Regions from separate parts of the Dactylosporangium sp. McL0621 genome, predicted to be linked through region 4. Evidence: riboswitches for the same ligand, from Rfam matches in the RefSeq annotation. Region 4 holds a riboswitch; each other region holds the start of a gene.
The links. A riboswitch is a leader RNA that binds a small molecule or an ion and turns the genes downstream of it on or off. The one in region 4 is predicted to bind cobalamin.
Positions count from the first base shown of each region.

Region 1: it holds a riboswitch for cobalamin, as region 4 does, so the genes downstream of both, cobN (cobaltochelatase subunit CobN) here and bluB (5,6-dimethylbenzimidazole synthase) in region 4, are expected to answer to the same signal.
Region 2: it holds a riboswitch for cobalamin, as region 4 does, so the genes downstream of both, ACPPVO_RS32195 (ribonucleoside-diphosphate reductase subunit alpha) here and bluB (5,6-dimethylbenzimidazole synthase) in region 4, are expected to answer to the same signal.
Region 3: it holds a riboswitch for cobalamin, as region 4 does, so the genes downstream of both, ACPPVO_RS13315 (VWA domain-containing protein) here and bluB (5,6-dimethylbenzimidazole synthase) in region 4, are expected to answer to the same signal.

Region 1 is NZ_CP188259.1:2,878,153-2,883,197, forward strand. Features, by position in the region: gene ACPPVO_RS13485 (precorrin-2 C(20)-methyltransferase) at 1-1,079, opposite strand, end outside; gene ACPPVO_RS13490 (precorrin-8X methylmutase) at 1,090-1,710, opposite strand; gene ACPPVO_RS13495 (precorrin-3B synthase) at 1,707-2,771, opposite strand; cobalamin riboswitch at 2,805-2,938, shown strand; gene cobN (cobaltochelatase subunit CobN) at 2,975-5,045, shown strand, end outside.
Region 2 is NZ_CP188259.1:6,815,126-6,820,170, forward strand. Features, by position in the region: gene ACPPVO_RS32190 (DPP IV N-terminal domain-containing protein) at 171-2,429, shown strand; cobalamin riboswitch at 2,485-2,692, shown strand; gene ACPPVO_RS32195 (ribonucleoside-diphosphate reductase subunit alpha) at 2,832-5,045, shown strand, end outside.
Region 3 is NZ_CP188259.1:2,840,147-2,845,191, reverse strand. Features, by position in the region: gene ACPPVO_RS13325 (hypothetical protein) at 93-1,196, shown strand; gene ACPPVO_RS13320 (hypothetical protein) at 1,569-1,838, shown strand; cobalamin riboswitch at 1,907-2,030, shown strand; gene ACPPVO_RS13315 (VWA domain-containing protein) at 2,091-4,121, shown strand; gene cobO (cob(I)yrinic acid a,c-diamide adenosyltransferase) at 4,126-4,728, shown strand; gene ACPPVO_RS13305 (cobyrinate a,c-diamide synthase) at 4,722-5,045, shown strand, end outside.
Region 4 is NZ_CP188259.1:9,666,189-9,671,233, reverse strand. Features, by position in the region: gene ACPPVO_RS45865 (transglutaminase-like domain-containing protein) at 1-117, opposite strand, end outside; gene ACPPVO_RS45860 (TrmH family RNA methyltransferase) at 377-898, shown strand; gene ACPPVO_RS45855 (alpha/beta fold hydrolase) at 909-1,793, opposite strand; cobalamin riboswitch at 1,829-2,032, shown strand; gene bluB (5,6-dimethylbenzimidazole synthase) at 2,070-2,690, shown strand; gene ACPPVO_RS45845 (hypothetical protein) at 2,694-2,846, opposite strand; gene ACPPVO_RS45840 (SanA/YdcF family protein) at 2,954-3,682, shown strand; gene ACPPVO_RS45835 (zinc-binding dehydrogenase) at 3,856-4,869, opposite strand; gene ACPPVO_RS45830 (hypothetical protein) at 4,866-5,027, opposite strand.

The DNA.
Region 1 (5,045 bases), 5.9 Mb from region 4:
CGGACCGGCACGTCCTTCCAGCGCGGCTCGGCCGCGACCTCCAGCACCGCGGCGGCCATCGCGAACACACCCGGGTCGCCGGAGGAGACGACCGCGACGCGGCGGCCCTCCCTGGCCAGGGCCAGCGCGAACTCGGCGCGCTCGGCCTCGACGCGGTTGTCGGAGGCGTGCCGGCGCTGGCGCGGGTTGCCGGGGACGCGGGCCAGGTACGGGCCGTAGCCCACGAGGTCGTCGGCGGCGGCGAGCGCGGCCTGGGCCTCGGGCGTGAGCCAGTCGCGGCCGCCCGGGCCGAGGCCGACCACGACCACCTCGCCCACGGGCGCCGGCGCGGGCCGCTCGGCCAGGGCCGCGGCGGTCTCGTCGTGCACGCGGGAGGGCAGCAGGGCGATGGAGAAGTACGGCACCGAGCCCGGGTCGACCCCGGCCAGCGGGGCGGCGCGCTCGCCGGCGGTGGTGGCGCGCTCGACGTACCAGGCGTCGTCGAGCCGGCCCGCCCGCTCGAGCGCGTCCCGCACCTTGCCGAACGTGCGGCCCAGCTTCAGCACCGCCGCCGAGTCGGTGGCGGCGAGGCGCTCGGCGAGCACCTCCTCGGGCAGGGTGCCCGGCAGCACGGTGAGCACCTCGTCGCGCTCGACGAGCGGGCGGCCCAGCACCGCCGAGGCGGCGGCCACGGACGTCACGCCCGGGACGACCTCGGTGGGGTACCGCTGCCGCAGTCGCTTGTGCATGTGCATGTAGGAGCCGTAGAACAGCGGGTCGCCCTCGCAGAGCACGACCACGTCCCGGCCCGCGTCGAGGTGTGCGGCCAGCCGCGCCGCCCACGCGTCGTAGTGCTCCTCGATGACGCCCCGGTAGTCGGGCGTGTCCTCGGTCGTCACCGGGTAGACGAGGGCCTCCTCGACCTGCTCCGGGCGCAGGTACGGCGCGGCGATCGCGCGGGCGATGCTGCGGCCGTGGCGGGCGCTGTGGTAGGCGACGACGGGCGCCGCGGCGATCAGCCGGGCCGCCTTCACCGTCATCAGCTCGGGGTCCCCGGGCCCGAGACCTACGCCGTACAGCCGCCCACTTTCCTCGCTCATGCTGCGTCACTCATTCCAATTCGCTCGCGATCGCGTTGACGGCGGCGGCCGTCATCGCGCTGCCGCCCCGGCGGCCGTGCACCACCAGGTGCTCGAGGCCGGACGCAGCCAGCGCCGCCTTTGACTCGGCGGCGCCGATGAACCCGACCGGGATGCCGATCACCGCGGCGGGCGTGCCGGCCCCCTCGGCGACCAGCTCCAGCAGCCGGAACAGGGCGGTGGGGGCGTTGCCGACGGCCACCACGGCGCCGTCGATGCGGCCCCGCCACAGCTCGAGCGCGGCCGCGCTGCGCGTGTTGGCCAATTCTAGAGCCAGCGGCGGTACCGCCGGATCGCGCAGCGTGCACACGACCTCGTTGTCCCGGGGCAGCCGCGCGCGGGTCACCCCCGACGCGACCATCTCGGCGTCGCAGAGGATCGGCGCGCCCGAGCGCAGGGCGGCGCGCGCGGCCGCGACGACGCCGGGGGAGTAGCCGACGTCGGCGGGCAGGTCGACCATGCCGCAGGCGTGGATCATGCGGACCGTGACCCGGGCCACGTCGTCCGGCAGCCCGGACAGGTCGGCCTCGGCCCGGATGGTGGCGAACGAGCGCCGGTAGATCTCGGCCCCGTCGCGGATGTAGTTACTCACCCGGTCACGCTCCGGCGGTAGCCCGCGCCCGTCGCCAGCATCTCCACGTGCCTTCCCTTCGGCGCGCCGCACCGGCGCTCGCATCCGACCCAGTGCGCCGGCTCGTGCGTGCCCGCGGCCACCGCGGCCCGGGCGTCCGCGCGGACGTCGGCGAGCGCCTTGGCGCAGCCCGGCCGGCCGGCGCACGCGGTCACCCCGGCCCACGGCGAGGCGGGGTCGGCGACGAGTCCGGACGCCACAGCGTCGGGCATCGCCGGAGCCGGGACCACGACGGTCCGCCACGGGGTGACGATGATCTCTTCCGCCGCGGCCGCGAGCGCCGCCGACTGGGCCGCGGTGAGCAGCCCGAGCGGCACGACGAGCACCGCGGACGAGCCGTGGATCCCGGGCTCGGGCGCGTCCGAGCGCGCGAGCCGGACGGACGCGAGCCCGGTGCCGAGCCGCGCGGCCACCCGGGCCGGGCCGTCGGCCAGCTCGGCGAGCCGCCACGCGTTGGCGCCCTGCGCGGCCCGCTCGGCCAGGAAGGCCTCCGCGGCGCGGACGAGCAGCTCGGGGCCGCCGTGAAGCTCAGTGGGTACACCCGCCAGAACCAACCGGGAACCGTGCCGGCCCACGTCGCCGAGCAGCGGCGTCACGTCGCCGCGGCCGTCATCGATCGTGGCCAGGAACCGGCCCGGCAGCCCCGCGAGGGCGGGCGTGGCGCACAGCAGCGCGTCGAACTCGGCGACCAGCGGGCGGACCGCGGCGCCCAGCGGGCTGGCGACGATGTTGCGGACCCGCTCGTGGGTGGCCGAGGGCAGCAGGCCGGCGTCGGTCAGGCGGGCCGCCAGCTCGTGCTCGGCACCCGGCCGCAGCGCCCTGACCTGCACGTTCCCGCGGGAGGTGAGCTCCAGGGCGGGGTCGCCGAGTTCGGCCGCGGCGGCGCCCAGGACCGCGAGCTGGGCCCCGGTGATCCGCCCGCCGGGCAGCCGGACGCGCGCCAGCCCGCCGTCGGCGGCCGCGTGGACCTGCACGGCGCCGGGGCACCGGTCGGGGGCGTCGCGTCCGCTGGGAGCCTGCACGGGGCGGATACTACCTGCGCTTGACGGCGCCCAGGCTCGTCCTGAAGAGTTGGCGGCGCTGTACAACGGCGATGTGGGAGGAACCCGGTGCGAGTCCGGGACGGTCCCGCCACTGTGACCGGAGACGATCCGGGAGCCAGGATACTTTCCGTCGCCGGACCCAACCCACCGTCTTGGGGCGCGGACCCCGAGGGAGGACCGGCGTGATCCTGCTGCTGTCGACGTCCGACACCGACCTGCTCAGCGCGCGGGCCAGCGGCGCCGGGTGGCGCCTGGCCAACCCTTCGCGGACCACCGTGGACGACCTGCCCGGGCTGGCCGCGGGCGCCGAGCTGATCGTGGTGCGGTTCCTGGGGGCGTACCGCGACTGGCAGGACGGCCTCGACACGCTGCTCGCCACCGGGCTCCCGGTGGTGATCCTCGGCGGCGAGCAGGCCCCCGACGCCGAGCTCATGAGCCACTCCACGGTGCCGGCCGGCCTCGCCGCGCAGGCCCACGCCTACCTGGCCTTCGGCGGCCCGGCCAACCTCGCCGAGCTGCACCGCTTCCTCTCCGACACGGTCCTGCTCACCGGCCACGGCTTCGCCGCCCCGGTCGAGACGCCCGTGTGGGGCGTGCTGGAGCGCACGGCCGCGCCGGTCGACGGGCCGACCGTGGCCGTCATCTACTACCGGGCCCACCACGTCGCCGGCAACACCGCGTTCGTCGAGGGCCTGTGCACCGCGCTGGAGGCCGAGGGGGCCCGCCCGCTGCCGGTCTTCGCCGCCTCGCTGCGCACCGCCCCGCCCGAGCTGCTCGACACCCTGCGCCGGGCCGACGCGCTCGTCGTGACCGTGCTCGCGGCCGGCGGCACCCGCCCGGCCGACGCCCAGGCCGGCGGCGAGGACGAGGCCTGGGACGTCGGCGCGCTCGCCGCGCTCGACGTGCCGATCCTGCAGGGGCTGTGCCTGACCAGCAGCCGCGAGACGTGGGACGGCAACGACGACGGGCTGTCGCCGCTGGACACCGCGACCCAGGTCGCCATCCCGGAGTTCGACGGGCGGCTCATCACGGTGCCGTTCTCGTTCAAGGAGGTCGACGAGGACGGCCTGACCGTCTACGTCGCCGACCCGGAGCGGGCGGGGCGGGTGGCCGGGATCGCCGCGGCCCACGCGCGGCTGCGGCACCTGGCCAACGCGGACAAGCGGATCGTCGTGATGCTCAGCGCGTACCCGACGAAGCACTCCCGGATCGGCAACGCCGTCGGCCTCGACACGCCCGCCAGCGTGGTGCGGCTGCTCGCGGCGCTGCGGGAGCGCGGGTACGACCTCGGGGAGGGCTTCCCGTCCGACGGCGACGCGCTCATCCACGAGCTCATCGCGGCCGGTGGGCAGGACGTCAACTGGCTCACCGAGGAGCAGCTGCAGGGCAACCCGGTCCGCATTCCGGCTTCGGCCTATGTCTCGTTCTTCAACGGCCTGGACGAGGGCCTCCGGGCCGGGATGGAGCGGCACTGGGGCCCGGCGCCCGGCGAGCTGTTCGTCGACCCGTCCGACGGCGCCATCGTGCTCGCGGCGCTGCGGCGGGGCAACGTGGTGGTGATGGTGCAGCCGCCGCGCGGCTTCGGCGAGAACCCGGTCGCCATCTACCACGACCCCGACCTGCCGCCCTCGCACCACTACCTGGCCGCGTACCGGTGGCTGGCCGACGAGTTCGGCGCCCACGCGGTCGTGCACGTCGGCAAGCACGGCAACCTCGAGTGGCTGCCGGGCAAGACGGTCGGGATGTCGGCCGGCTGCGGCGCGGACGCGGCCCTGGGCAACCTGCCGCTCATCTACCCGTTCCTCGTCAACGACCCGGGCGAGGGCACCCAGGCCAAGCGCCGCGCGCACGCCACGCTCGTGGACCACCTGGTGCCGCCGATGGCCCGCGCCGACTCGTACGGTGACATCGCCCGCCTGGAGCAGCTGCTCGACGAGCACGCCACGATCGCCGCGCTCGACCCGGCCAAGCTGCCGGCGATCCGGGCCCAGATCTGGACGCTGATCCAGGCGGCCAAGCTCGACCACGACCTGGGCCTGGACGACCGGCCGCACGACGCCGAGTTCGACGACTTCCTGCTGCACGTCGACGGCTGGCTGTGCGAGGTCAAGGACGTGCAGATCCGCGACGGGCTGCACATTCTGGGCCAGGCCCCGTCCGGCGAGGCCCGCGTCGACCTCGTCCTGGCCATGCTCCGGGCCCGGCAGATGTGGGGCGGCCAGGTCGCCGCGCTGCCCGGGCTGCGCGAGGCGC
Region 2 (5,045 bases), 2.9 Mb from region 4:
GAGCTTAGCGTTCACCGGCCACTCAACGCAACGAACGTTGCGTTGATTACTCAGCTGTCGCAATGAAATAGTGGGCCTGAGCTGGCGTTATGTTGAATCATCGTTGCCCATTCAATGAACGCAACGTAGCGTTTCCGTCGTCAGAAACCACGAGGACGGGGACGGCGGACATGAGCACCGAGCAGCACTACCGGACGGCCGAACAACTCCTGCGCCGCCCGGCGTACCCCGGCGAGCTCGTCGCCGGCGACAAGATCAGGCCGCAGTGGGTCGACGGCGGGTTCTGGTACACCGCGAACGGCCGGTTCCTGCGCGTCGACCCGGCCGCGGGCACCCGCGAGCCCTGCTTCGACCACGACCGGCTCGCCGCCGCCCTGGCCGCCGCGGCCGGTCAGCCGGTCGACCCGGAGGCGCTGCCGTTCGCGGCGATCGTGCCCGCCGGCGACGCCGTGGAGTTCTTCGCGCTCGGCGAGTACTGGCGCTGCGACCTGGACGGCTACGCCTGCGAGCGGGCCACGTTCATGCCGCCGGGCAACCCCCTCGAGGTGCCGTCGCCCGACGGGACGGTCGCGGTGTCGCGGCGCGGGCACGACCTGTGGGCCCGCGCCCGCGCCGACGGCCGCGAGTGGGCGCTGACCACCGACGGCGAGGCCCACTACGGGTACGGCAGCGGCCCCGAATGCACCGGCAACGCCACGCTGCTGCGCAAGATCGGCCTGCCGCACCTGCCGCCGGCGATCGCCTGGTCGCCGGACTCGAGCCGGGTGCTGGCCCACCGCACCGACGAGCGCCACGTGCGCGAGACCCACCTCGTCGAGGCCCGGCCGGCCGACGGCGGGCCGCCGCGCACGCATCCGCAGCGGTACGCCTACCCCGGCGACGAGCACCTCCCGCTCGCCGAGCTCGTGGTGCTGGACGTCGCGACCGGCACCGTGGTCCGCGCGCAGACCGAGCCGCTGCTCATGCCGCAGCTGTCACCCATCATGACCAAGTGGGCCTGGTGGGCCGCGGACGGTTCGGCCGTGTACTTCCTCGGCCAGGCCCGCGACCGCCACACCCTCGCGCTGCACCGCCTGGACCCGGCCACCGGCGCCGTCACCACCGTGCTCAGCGAGGCCGGCGACACCCGGGTGGAGCCCAACCAGTGGGCCTACGAGCCGCCGATCGTACGCGTGCTGGCCGACGAGGTGCTGTGGTACTCCCAGCGTGACGGCTCCGGCCACCTGTACCGCTACGACCGGCACACCGGCGCGCCGCTGGGCCGGGTCACCTCCGGGCCCTGGTCGGTGCGGCAGATCCTGCACGTCGACGAGGCGGAGCGCACGGTGTACTTCACCGCCGCCGGCCTCGTCGAGGCCGACCCGTACCGGCGCACGGTGTGCCGGGCCGGCCTGGACGGCACCGGCTTCGCCCGGCTGACCGACGACGAGCTCGACCACGTCGTGACGCTGCCCGGGCACCGGGGGTACTTCGTCGACAGTGCGTCCACAGTGGACACCGCGCCGGTGACCACCGTCCGCGACTGGACCGGGCGCGTGCTGGTCGAGCTCGAGCGGGCCGACATCACCCGGCTCCGGGCCACCGGCTGGACCCCGGCCGAGCGCTTCCGCGTCAAGGCGGCCGACGGCGTGACGGACGTCTACGGGGTGCTGTACCGCCCGCACGGCTTCGACCCCGCGCGCCGCTACCCGGTCGTGGACAGCCTCTACCCGGGCCCGCAGGTCGGCCGGGTCGAGCCCGGCTTCGACCCCGGCGGCATGGGCCTGGACGCCGAGCCCCTCGCCGCGCTCGGGTTCGTGGTCGTCGCGCTCGACGGGCGCGGCACGCCGGGGCGCGGCAAGGCCTTCCACGACGCCTCCTACGGCCGCCTCGGCGACGCCGGGGGCCTGGCCGACCACGTCGCCGCGCTGCGACAGCTCGCCGCGGACCGGCCGTGGATGGACCTCGACCGGGTCGGCGCGTTCGGGCACTCCGGCGGCGGGTTCGCCGCGGCGCGGGCGATGCTGGACTTCCCCGCGGTGTACCGGGCCGGCGTCGCCCTGGCCGGCTCGCACGACGCCCGCTGCTTCAACGCGGGCTTCGTGGAGTCCTACGACGGCGCGGACGACCCGGACGCCTGGGCCCGGACGTCCAATGTGGACCTCGCCGACCGGCTGGCCGGCCCGCTGCTGCTCGTCCACGGCGAGCTCGACGACCAGGTCCACCCGGACCACACGCTGCGCCTGGCCGACCGGCTCATCGCCGCGGACAAGGACTTCGAGCTGCTCATCGTGCCCGGGGCCGAGCACACGTTCCTGGACTGCCTCGCGTACGTGCGCAAGCGCTGCTGGGACTTCCTGGTGCGCGAGCTGATGGGCACCCCGCCGCCCGCGTACCGCCCCGCCGCCATCCCGGTCGGCCCGGAGATGCTCGCCGAGATGTTCGCCTGAGCCACGACACGCCGACACGACATCTGGTGTTTCCAATTCTCCGGCAGCCCTATATATAGTGATGACCGCAGCTGGTTCGGCCGCCCGCCCAGGGCGGCCGAGGCAAGAGGGAACCCGGTGCGAGTCCGGGACTGCCCCGCAGCGGTCAGTGGGAACGATCGCCGTCATGTGCACTGGGCCCGATCAGGCCTGGGAAGCGACGGTCAGTAGGCATGCGCTCGGCGCCCACGAGTCCGAAGACCTGCCAGCGCGCCGCGCACCGCCCGGTGCGCGGCGGTCGAAGGCCGCGCGGGACGGCCGACGCCACGAGCCGGACCCTGGCCGCATGCCGCCGCAGGGGTCCCGGCGGCGTCCCCGCGCGCTCCTTCGGCCCTCCGACCTGAGGCGAGAAAGGGCACGCGGATGCAGGTAAGCAAGCGCAACGGCGACACCGAGGCCGTTGACGTGAACAAGATCGTGCGCGCGGTCGAGCGGTGGGCCGGCGACCTGGACGAGGTCGACCCGCTGCGCGTCGCGACCCGCACGATCAGCGGGCTGTACGACGGGGCGAGCACCGCCGAGCTGGACAAGCTGTCGATCCAGACGGCGGCGGAGCTCATCGGGGAGGAGCCGCAGTACTCGCGGCTGGCCGCGCGGCTGCTGGCCGCGTACGTGGACAAGGAGGTGCGCGGCCAGGGCGTCGCGAGCTTCAGCCAGTCGATCCGCTACGGCCACCAGCTCGGCCTGATCGGCGACGACACCGCCGCGTTCGTCGCCGCGAACGCGCGCAAGCTCGACGACGCCGTCGACCTCGACGGGGACCTGCGGTTCGAGTACTTCGGCCTGCGCACGGTCGCCGACCGCTACCTGCTGCGCCACCCCGAGGCCCGCCTGGTCGTGGAGACGCCGCAGTACTGGCTGCTGCGCGTGGCCTGCGGCCTGTCGCAGACCCCGGGCGAGGCGATCGGGTTCTACCGCCTCATGTCCTCCCTGGCCTACCTCCCGAGCTCGCCGACCCTGTTCAACTCCGGCACGCGGCACACGCAGATGTCGTCGTGCTTCCTCGTCGACTCGCCCCGGGACGAGCTCGACTCCATCTACGAGCGCTACCACCAGGTCGCGCGGCTGTCGAAGTTCTCCGGCGGCATCGGGATCTCGTGGTCGCGCGTGCGCGGGCGGGGCGCGCTCATCCGCGGTACCAACGGGCTATCCAACGGCATCGTGCCCTTTCTCAAGACGCTGGACGCGGGTGTCGCCGCGGTGAACCAGGGCGGGCGGCGCAAGGGCGCGGCGTGCGTGTATCTGGAGCCGTGGCACCCGGACGTCGAGGAGTTCCTGGAGCTGCGGGACAACACCGGCGAGGACGCCCGCCGCACCCACAACCTCAACCTCGCCAACTGGGTGCCGGACGAGTTCATGCGCCGCGTCGAGGCCGACGGCGACTGGTCGCTGATCGACCCCACCGACGCCCCCGAGCTGCCGGACCTCCACGGCGAGGCGTTCGACGCGGCCTACCGCGCGGCCGAGAAGAAGGCGGTGCGCACCGTCAAGGCCCGCGATCTCTACGGCCGCATGATGCGCACCCTCGCCCAGACCGGCAACGGCTGGATGACGTTCAAGGACCGCGCCAACGCCCTGTCCAACCAGACCGGTGGCCCGCGCAACACCATCCACCTGTCGAACCTGTGCACCGAGATCCTCGAGGTCAGCAGCGACGACGAGACCGCCGTGTGCAACCTCGGCTCGATCAACCTCGGCGCGCACGTGACCGGTGCGGGCGTCGACTGGGAGCGACTGCGGGAGACGGTCCGCACCGCCGTGGTCTTCCTCGATCGCGTCATCGACATCAACTACTACCCTTCGCGGCAGGCGGGGGCGTCCAACCCGCGGTGGCGGCCGGTCGGCCTCGGCCTGATGGGCCTGCAGGACGCCTTCTTCGCGCTGAAACTACCGTTCGACTCGGCGGCCGCGCGGGCGTTGTCCACAGCGGTGCAGCAGGAAATTCTGCTCACCGCACTGGAGACGTCGGCGGAACTGGCCGCGCGGTTCGGCCCGCACCCGGCGTACGCCGAGACCAGAGCGGCCGCGGGCGTGCTGCACCCGGACCTGTGGGGCGTTACCACGGATGACGAGCGCTGGGCCGCGCTGCGCACACAGATCGCGGAAAACGGCCTGCGCAACTCGCTGCTCGTGGCGATCGCGCCCACCGCGACCATCGCCTCGATCGCCGGCTGCTACGAGTGCATCGAGCCCCAGGTGTCCAACCTGTTCAAGCGCGAGACGATGTCGGGCGAGTTCCTGCAGATCAACTCCTACCTGGTGCGCGAGCTCAAGACCCGCGGCCTCTGGACGCCGGAGGTCCGCGAGCAGATCAAGCGCGCCGAGGGCTCGGTGCAGGGCATCGGCGAGCTGCCGGCCGACGTCCGCGACCTGTACCGCACCGCGTGGGAGCTGCCGCAGCGCGCCCTGATCGACCTGGCCGCCGCGCGGGCGCCGTACATCGACCAGTCGCAGTCGCTGAACCTGTTCATGAGCGCGCCCACGATCGGCAAGCTCTCCTCGATGTACCTGCACGCCTGGAAGTCCGGCCTGAAGACCACCTACTACCTGCGCTCCCGCCCGGCGACGCGCATCCAG
Region 3 (5,045 bases), 5.9 Mb from region 4:
CGGCCACAACGTGCCGTTCTGTCGTTTGTCAAGCATTTTCGGGACCGGAAATCGGCGGCGGTCCGGCCGGAATCGTCGCAGACTGGGACGCCATGAGCCTCGACGACGACTGGCACTACCTGCCCACCCGGACCCGGGCCGGCGCGCTGCAGCGCGGACTGGGCCGGGGCGCGGTGCGGGCCAGACGGGACCCGGCCGCGCCGGAGCTCGTGTACGCCTGCATCCGCCGCGACCATCGCTGGCTGCCCCTCGACGACCGCGGCGTCTACCTCGCCCGCCTGGTCCGCGACCTGGAGCTGCCGACCGGCCCGATCGTCGCCCGGCTCTTCGCCGCCGACGACGAGACCGGGGAGTTCACGCACGTCCTGCGGGTCGCCGAGGCGCTGGGCCGCGCCGGGTCCGACGGGATGGTCGAGAGCCTGCGACGGTACATCCAGATCGGCCCCTACTGGCGCGAGGCCCTCGGCACCGTCGCCGCCGCGTGGCCCGCGAACTGGTGGGACGACCTGCTGCCGGTCGCCGCCGACCGCCTCGCCAGCGCCGGGCGCCCCCTGCACCTGCCGGCCGCCGCCCCCTGGGGCGACTGGGCCGCGCGGGACGAGCGCATCCACGCCGCCGTGGCGCACGGCCCCGAGCCGCTGACCGGCCTCGGCGAGCTGCTCAGCGCCGCCGACGAGACCGGGTGCCTCGTGGAGCCGTCCGTCGACTCGCTGAAGACCGCCCGGCACGCCGCGGCCGACCCGTCCTCGGCGCGGTACTGGAGCGCCCTGTGCGTCCTGGCCGACCGGGGCGACGAGTCCGACGGCCCCGCCCTGCTGGCCGGCCTCGACTGGCTCGACCGGCGCGACGACGACCTGTGCGGCTACGACCGCCTCGCCGACGGCCTCGCCCGCGTCGGCGGCGACGCCGCCCGCCAGGCCCTGCCGCGCATCCGCTCGCTGTGGTTCAGCCCGCACTCGTACGAGCGCGCCGCCTACCTGCGGGCCCGCCTGGAGCTGGAGCCGGACGCGTGCGCGGGCGCCCTGACCGAGGGCCTGTGGGACTGCGAGGCCGGCGTCCGGCTCATCGCGGTGCGCCGCGTCCCGCTCGACGAGAAACTCGAGCGCCGCCTGGCCTACCTGCGCGACGACCCGATCGAGACGCCCGAGGTCCGCGCGGCCGCGGCCGAGCGGCTCCTGCTGGAATCCCTGGTGTAGCGGCCTGTCGCCTGGGTGACACATCGGCGCAAGTGCGTGCCAAGTCCACGCCAAGTGCCGTCCCGCATCCTTGCTTCAGCACCACTTGAAGGGGCCCGGTTCCGGGTCCTCGCACCGCCTAACTCGAGACAGCTCTCGATATCCATATATATGAGCCGGCCCCGCGACACCCTCCCCCTCGTGTCGCGGGGCTCTCGTACGCCCGCCGACCGCGCCGTGCCGCAGGTCGCCTGGATGCGCCGGGTCAGCCGGTCGGCGAAGCCGGGGTCGCCGACCACGCGCTGCCGGAACTCGTCGACCTGGGCCTGCGTGAGGTCCGCTCCTGGTTGGTGCCGCCGTCCGGGGACCTGCCGCACGCGGCGACCCCCCGGCGTGAGGACCAGGGCGGCCAGGGCGACCAGGGCCCGCACCCCGTTGGCCGCGGCCCAGTCCACGACCGGCCCCGGCTCCTCGGCCCGCCACAGCCACATCGCCCGGGTGCCCGGCGGCGCGACCGAGCTCTCCGGGGCCCGCGGCGGCAGCCGCAGCGGCGTGGCGGCGATCAGGGCGACCGCCGCGAGGAGCACGCACAGTACGATCTGGGCGGCCGAGTCCAACGCGCGCCGCATGCCCGTCCCATCGGCCGGCGGACCCGGATCGTGAGGGTCACACCGCGCCACGTTGACGCGCCGGTTGCCGGTGGGACACGATGGCGGGCGAGCGGTCTGCGGAGGAACCCGGTGCGAGTCCGGGACGGTCCCGCCACTGTGACCGGGGAGTCGCCCCTCAGCTCGGACCACGGCCGGCAACGGCTGGAAGGTCGGGGGGCGGCGGCGATCCGGCAGTCAGGAGACTCCGGGCCGCCGACGCAACAGCCGCCTCGCGGGCGCGGACCCGCCGAAGGGAAGAGTGCCCGTGACCTCGCCGTACCCGTTCTCGGCCGTCGTCGGCCTGCCCGACCTGCGCCTCGCGCTGCTGCTCACGGCGGTCTCACCGGCCATCGGCGGGGTGCTCGTCCGGGGCGAGAAGGGCACCGCCAAGTCCACCGTCGTGCGGGCCCTCGCCGCGCTGCTGCCCGAGGTCGGGGTGGTCGCCGGCTGCCGCTTCGCCTGCGACCCGGACGCGCCCGACCCCGAGTGCCCCGACGGCCCGCACACGCCCGGGGCCGGGGCCGAGCGCCGCCGCTCCGCCCTCGTCGAGCTGCCCGTCGGCGCGACCGAGGACCGCGTGGTCGGCACCCTCGACCTGCAGCGCGCCCTCGGCGACGGGGTCAAGGCCTACGAGCCGGGCCTGCTGGCCGCCGCGCACCGCGGGGTCCTCTACGTCGACGAGGTCAACCTGCTCCCCGACCACCTGGTCGACCTGCTCCTCGACGCCGCCGCCATGGGCCGCGCGCACGTCGAGCGCGACGGCGTCTCGGTCAAGCACGCGGCCCGCTTCCTGCTCGTGGGCACCATGAACCCCGAGGAGGGCGAGCCGCGCCCGCAGCTCGTGGACCGCTTCGGGCTCGTCGTCGGGGTCACGGCGCCCCAGGAGGCCGCGCCGCGGGCCGAGGTCGTGCGGCGGCGGCTGGCGTACGAGGCCGACCCGGCCGGGTTCGCCGGGCGCTACGTGGCCGAGGACGCCGCGCTCGCCGAGCGGATCGTCGGCGCCCGGGCCCGGATCGGGGCGGTGGCGCTGCCGGACGCGGAGCTCGACCGGATCGCGCGGATCTGCCTGGCGTACCGCGTCGACGGCCTCCGGGCCGACATCGTGGTCGCGCGGACGGCGGTCGCGCTCGCGGCCTGGCACGGGCGGACGGTGGTCACGACGGACGACGTGCGCGACGCGGCCCGGCTGGCGCTGCCGCACCGGCGCCGGCGCGATCCGCTCGACCCGCCGGGGGCCGACCGGGATCGCCTGGAAGAGGTGCTCGAGCAGGAGACCGGGCCGGACGACGACCCGCCGGGCGGCCCCCCGCCACCGCCGGACGACGACCCGGTTCCGCCGGGCCCGACCGACATTTCGGAAACGTCGGAATCGCCCGACCCCGGCGGGCCGCCCCCGCCGCCCGTCGCGCCCGAGCAGCGGCCGCCGGTCGAGCCGGCCGATGGCTCCGTTACCGACAAATCCGACTCGCTGCGTGACTCCGAACTATCGGATATTCCGGATTCGACGGACCTGCCGGATTCGGCCGGGGTCGCGGCGCCCGGGCAGCTCGCGTTCGCCGGGCTGCCGTACAAGCCGAAGCTGCTCAGCATCGCGGGCCGCGCGAACCGCCAGGCCGGCGCCCACGCGGGCCGGCGCTCGCCCGCCCTGTCGCGGCACGGGCGCGTGGTGCGCTCCCGCGCCCCGATCGGCGGGAAGGTCACGAGCATCCACGTGCCCGACACGATCCGGGCCGCCGCGATGCGCGGTTCGACCCGCGCCGAGGCCCGCGACGTGCGCGAGGCGGTCAAGGTCGGCCGCGAGGCGAACCTGGTGCTGTTCGTCGTCGACGCGTCCGGCTCGATGGCCGCCCGGCAGCGGATGAGCGTCGTGAAGACCGCGATCCTGTCGCTGCTGCGCGACGCGTACCAGCGCCGGGACAAGGTCGGCCTGGTCTCCTTCCGCGGCCACGACGCCACCCTGGTGCTCGAGCCGACCGCGAGCCACGAGGTCGGCGTGGTCCGCCTGGCCGAGCTGCGCACCGGGGGCCGCACGCCGCTGGCCGCCGGACTGCGCCAGGCCGCCCGCGTGCTGCACGGCGAGCGCCGCCGCGACGCCCGCCGCCGCCCGCTGCTCGTGGTCGTCACCGACGGGCGCTCGACCAGCGGGCCCGATCCGCTCGGGGCGGTACCGCTGCTGGCCGGCGTTCCCGCCGTGGTGGTCGACTGCGAGAGCGGCCCGATCCGCCTGAACCTCGCGCGGCGCCTCGCCGCCGCGCTGGAGGCGACCTGCATTCCACTGTCGAGCCTGGGAGCCTGAGAAGATGCCGCAGGGCAAGGTCGAGAACGTTCCCGACGACGGGCTCACCACCCGCCAGCGCCGTACCAAGCCTGTGCTCGCCGTGCACACCGGGCCGGGCAAGGGCAAGTCCACCGCCGCGTTCGGCATGGCGCTGCGCGCGTGGAGCGCCGGCTGGCCCATCGCCGTGTTCCAGTTCGTGAAGAGTCCGAAGTGGAAGGTCGGCGAGGAGGCCGCCCTGCGCGCGCTCGGCGAGACCGGCAAGGGCGGCTCCGTCCAGTGGCACAAGATGGGCGAGGGCTGGTCGTGGATCCAGCGGCCCGGCGCCGAGCGCGACCACGCCGCCGAGGCCGCCGAGGGCTGGGCCCAGATCAAGCGCGACCTGGCCGCCGAGGCGTACCGCTTCTACGTGCTCGACGAGTTCACGTACCCGATCAAGTGGGGCTGGGTCGACGTCGCCGACGTCGTCGAGACGCTGCGCGAGCGGCCCGGCAACCAGCACGTCGTGGTCACCGGCCGCGACGCCCACCCCGACCTGGTCGAGCTCGCCGACCTGGTCACCGAGATGACGAAGGTCAAGCACCCGATGGACGCCGGGCGAAAAGGCCAGCAGGGCATCGAGTGGTAGCACGGATCGTCATCGCCGCACCCGCCTCCGGCCACGGCAAGACCACCGTCGCGACCGGCCTGCTGGCCGCGTTCGCCGCGCGCGGGCGCCGGGTGGCGCCGTTCAAGGTGGGGCCGGACTACATCGACCCCGGCTACCACGCCCTCGCCGCCGGCCGCCCGGGCCGCAACCTCGACCCGGTCCTGGTCGGCGAGGACCTCGTCGCGCCGCTGTTCGCGCACGGCTCGGCCGGCACCGACCTGGCCGTCGTCGAGGGCGTCATGGGCCTCTACGACGGCCGCACCGGCGCCGGCGAGTTCGGCTCCACCGCGCACGTG
Region 4 (5,045 bases):
CACGTCGCCGGCCCGCCCGGCGCGCAGCCGAGCCGCGGCCGCCCGCACGGCGGGATGGTCGGCCTGCACCACCTCGTCGGCGGCGAGGAACTCGGCACCCCTGTCACCCAACGCCACGGTGGAGACGATACCGCCGGTGACATGCGCGCCGACCCGCAGTTCCCGGCCCGCGAGAGCATCGTGCGCGTGCCCGGCCCGACCTCGGCCCGGTGCAGAACGTCGCCGCGCGCCTGCCGGCCACCCCGGAGCGGGGCGGCTGGACCGGACCGTCCGTCGGCGAGCACGACGGGGAGGTGCGCGCGGCGCTGCAATGACCTACCCTGGGCAGCGGCCCTGTTGCCGTCGATGGCCCGCGTGCGCCGCGAAGCACGCCCCAATGGTGAGCACCGCCATTCGCGTCCGGACCCCGTCCGAGCTGCGCTCCTCCCGCCGCCCCCGCGCCCATCGCTGCTGGGGACACCTCCTCGCCGCCCCGCTGTGGCCCATGCACGGCGTCAACCTCGGCACCCTCCTGCGCACCTGCGACGCCGTCGGGGCCTGTCTCGTCGTCCCGCGGTACCCCTGGATCGACGAGGCCCTCGCCCGCGGCAACACGCTGCGCCGACCCGCGTGCGTCCACCGCATCGGCGATCCGCTGCGGTGGCTCGCCGCCGAGCGCGCGGGCGGGAGTCGCGTCGTGGGCGTCGAGCTCGCCGAGGAGGCCGTGCGCCTCGCCGACCTGCCCGCCGCGCGCCGGCGCACCGTGATGGTGCTCGGCCACGAGTCGACGGGCATCCCGCCCGAGGCCCTCGACCTGCTCGACGGGGCGGTGGAGATTCCGATGGTGGGCAGCGGCGTGAGCCTGAACGTCGCCGTGGCCGGATCCCTCGTGTTGTACAAACTCGCCGGGCTGCTCTGATGCGGCCCGCTCAGCCCGCCGGAGGGGCCCCGAGGACCTCGCGTAGCTTCGCGGCGAACTCCTCCGGCTTGCCGGCGTAGCCGAACTCGCCGCCCAGGAAGCCGCCGTGGTGGCTCGGGAACACGGTGGCCGGCCCGCCCAGGAGGGCGGCCATCGCCTCGGCGGTGCGCGCGGTGTACGTCTGCGCCGACTCCTCGCCCACGCCGATCACGATGCGGGCCGCGGACGAGTTCAGGGCCGCGACGTCGGGGCGGTAGTCGGTGACCGCCCACGAGTGCCGCGACAGCAGCGGGTCGTCGCGGGTGCCGTCGTCGGTGGTGGACAGGCCGAACATCGCCGGGTCCGGGGCCGGCTGCGCGAAGTACTCCTCCGTGAACTCGCCCCGCCACGAGGTCATGGCGATGAACGCGGCCATGCCCGGGCCGCTGCCGCCGGTCTCGTAGGCGTCGTTGAACGCGGCCCGCGCCCGGTCCGCGCCGGCCGCGTCGGGCAGGATCGGGTTGATCGGCGGCTCGTGCGCGACGAGCGTGGCGACGTCGTCCGGGTGGGCGCTCACCCACTCCAGCGCGGTCACCGCGCCGCCGCTGCTGGCGAACACGTCGACCGGGCCGGCGCCGAGGTGGACGGCGAGCCGGTGCAGGTCGGCGGCCTGCTGCTGCGGCGTGTTGTCGGTCCCGCCGTCGGTGCGGGCGCTGCGGCCCAGGCCGCGCGGGTCGTACGTGACGACGGTGCGGTCCGGGAAGTGCGCGGCGAGCGCGCCGAACCCGTCCGCGGTCATCGGCTGGCCGATCATGAACAGCGGCGGCCGCCCGTCCGCCGGCGGCAGCGGGCCGGTGACGTCGTAGACCAGGTCGGCGCCGGGTACGGCGAGCGTGTGCGTCTGTGTCTGCGTCATGCGCCGAGCCTATTGCCTCCTGGTAGCGTGCGGGCCGGCATGAACTGAAGCGAGGTGCCCCGCCGGCGACGGCGGGGAGAATCGGGAAGCCGGTGAGAATCCGGCACGGGCCCGCCGCGGTGACCGGGGAGCCGCCGCCCACACGTGCACGCGTAGCCACTGGCCCGGAAGGGCTGGGAAGGCGGGCGGAGGGGCGACGATCCGGGAGTCCGAAGACCGGCCTCGCGACCGACGGCCCCGGCCTGTCCCGGGGTGTGAGCGCAGCGGGAGCCTGCCTTGACGCATGACCTGTACGACATCATCAACCGCCGCCGCGACGTGCGCGCCGAGTTCACCGGCGCGCCGGTGCCCGGCGAGACGCTGGACCGGATCCTGACCGCCGCCCACGCGGCGCCGAGCGTCGGGCTGACGCAGCCGTGGGACTTCATCGTCGTCCGCGACCGCGCGCTGCGCGAGGCGTTCCACGCGCACGTGTCCCGTGAGCGCGACGTGTTCGCCGCGACCCTGGACGCCGAGGCGGCCGCGCGGTTCGCCCGCATCAAGATCGACGGGGTGCTGGAGTCCACGCTCTCGGTCGTGGTCACCTACGACGCGGAGCGCGGCGGCCCCGCGGTGCTGGGCCGCCACGCGATCGCCGACGCCGGGCTGTACTCGGTGTGCCTGGCGATCCAGAACCTCTGGCTCGCGGCCACCGCCGAGGGCCTCGGCCTGGGCTGGGTCTCCTTCTACCGCGAGGAGTTCCTGCGCGGCCTGCTCGGCATCCCGGCCGGCGTACGGCCCGTGGCGTGGCTCTGCCTGGGCCCGGTGAGCCGGCGCCACGACGTGCCCGACCTGGAGCGCCACGGTTGGCGCCGGCGCTCCCCGCTGCACCAGGTCCGGCACGAGGACCGCTGGTAGGGCTCAGACCGGGCGCCAGTCGGGGACCTCGTCCGTCGTCGCGCCGTCCGGCGACCACACCGGCGTGTGCTCGGCGACGCCGGCGGTGCCGGTCAGGTCGGTCAGGTCGGTGCCGTCGACGTCGATGACGCAGATGTCGGTGTCGCCGCGCGGCACCGTAGCCGCCCGTGACGCGCCCAATACCGGGCAAGTCGGCGCCGGCGCCGAAACCCGACAGGGCCGGCGGGACGGCGCGCGCGGCCGGGCCCTGCCATGCTGCCCGCATGCCGAACGTGACCACGCCGGAACAGGTGACCGAGCCGGACGAGCCGAAACCGGTGCGCCCGCGCCGCCGGCGGTGGCGGCGGCGCCTCGCGGTCCTCGCCGTCGTGCTCGTCGTGGTGGGCCTGGCCCCGACGGTGTGGATCCGCGCGGCGTCCGCCGGGCGCCTCGTCGGGGTCGAGCAGGCCCCGGCGGCCGACGTGGCAATCGTCTTCGGCGCCCAGGTCGCGCCCGGCGGCCAGGACCCGATGACGTTCCTGCGCAACCGGCTCGACAAGGCCGCCGCCCTGGTCGCCGCGGGCAAGGTCAAGGCCCTGCTCATCTCCGGCGACGCGCACGGCGGCTCGGGCAACGAGGTCCGGGTGATGGGCGACTACCTCGCCCGGCACGGCGTCGAGCCGTCCCGCGTCGTCGTCGACCCCTACGGCCTGGACACGTACGACACCTGCCGCCGCGCCCGCGACGTCTACGGCGTGACCCGGGCGCTCCTGGTGAGCCAGGACATCCATCTGTACCGTGCGGTGACGCTCTGCCGCCGCGTCGGCATCGACGCCTGGGGCGTGCCGTCCGGGTGCGACGGCTGCCGGACGATCACGATCTGGAAGAACCAGGCCCGCGACGTCGCCGCCGCGTGGAAGGCCGCCTCGGACGCGGTGCGCGGCCGCCCGCCCGCGGTCCAGTCGCCGCCGGACTCGTCCCTGCGCGACGCGGTCGCCGCCCACACGCCGTGACGGCGGGCCCTAGGGGCTGTATCGAAGTGGATGGCCGGGCTGCGGCGGACTCAGACGCCGCCTGGAACCACCCCGGTCACACCCCGATACAACCCCGGGATCGGGGCGCGCCCGGCGCGGCCCCAGCCGACGCCTGAGCCTCGCCTCGCTCCGACCCCACTTCGATACAGCCCCTAGCGGTCGCTCGGCTCGACGACCACCTTCAGGCCCCGGCGGGCGTTGGCGACCACGAACGCCTCGGCGACCGAGGTCAGCGGGTAGCGGTGGCTCACGAGGTTGCGCACGTCCGCGCGGCCCGCGGCGACCAGGGCGAGCGCCCGCGGGTACACCTCCTTCATCCGCCGCACCATCGCGAACGTCAGGCCCTTGCGCCGGGCGGCCGCGGCCGGGAACGACGACGTGTCGGTGCTCGGGATGCCGCCCAGCACGACCCGGCCGCCGGGGCGCACGACGGTGACGGCGGCCTCGATGGCGGCGTCGGTGCCGGCGATCTCGAAGGCCACGTCCGCGCCGCGGCCGCCGGTGAAGGCGGCCAGCTCGTCGGCGGACGCGGTGGCGTCGAGCACGGTGTCGGCGCCGTAGGCCCGGGCGGCCGCGCGGCGGTGCGGGAGCGGGTCGGTCGCGAGCACCCGGGCGGCGCCGGCGGCCCGGGCCACCTGGATCAGCAGCAGGCCGATCGGGCCGCAGCCCAGGATCGCGACGTCGGCGCCGAGGGGCACGTGGCCCAGGTCGACCGCGTGCACGGCCACGCCCAGGGGCTCCAGCATGGCGCCGTCGGCTTCGGTGAGGTCCTCGGGCAGCGGGTACAGGCGGTCGGTGGGCCACACGAGCCACCGCTGCAGTCCGCCGTCGCGCAGACCGTGCCCGGCGAAGACGATGTCGCGGCAGAGGTTGGGGTGCCCGGCCCGGCACAGGTCGCAGCGGTGGCACGGGATCGCCGGGTCGATCGCGACCCGCACGCCGTCCAGCGCGCCGCCGCGGACCACCCCGGCCATCTCGTGGCCGCCGACGATCGGGTGCGCGATGCGGGCGTCGCCGATGCCGCCCTCGGCGTACCAGTGCAGGTCCGACCCGCACAGCCCGACCGCGGTCACCTCGACGAGGCTCTCGCCCGGGCCGGGCTCGGGCGTGGGCTCCTCGGCCAGGCGGACGTCGCCGGCGGCGTGCAAGCGCGCGGTGAGATTCACACCGCCACTCTAGGCAGCGGGACGACCAGCGGCGTACCCGTCGCCGGGTCCGGCACCACGAGCGCCTCGAGCCCGAAGACGGACGACAGCAGCCCGGGCGTGAACACGGCGGCCGGTTCGCCCTGGGCCACGATCCGGCCGTCGCGCATCGCGACCACGTGGCCGGCGTAGCAGGC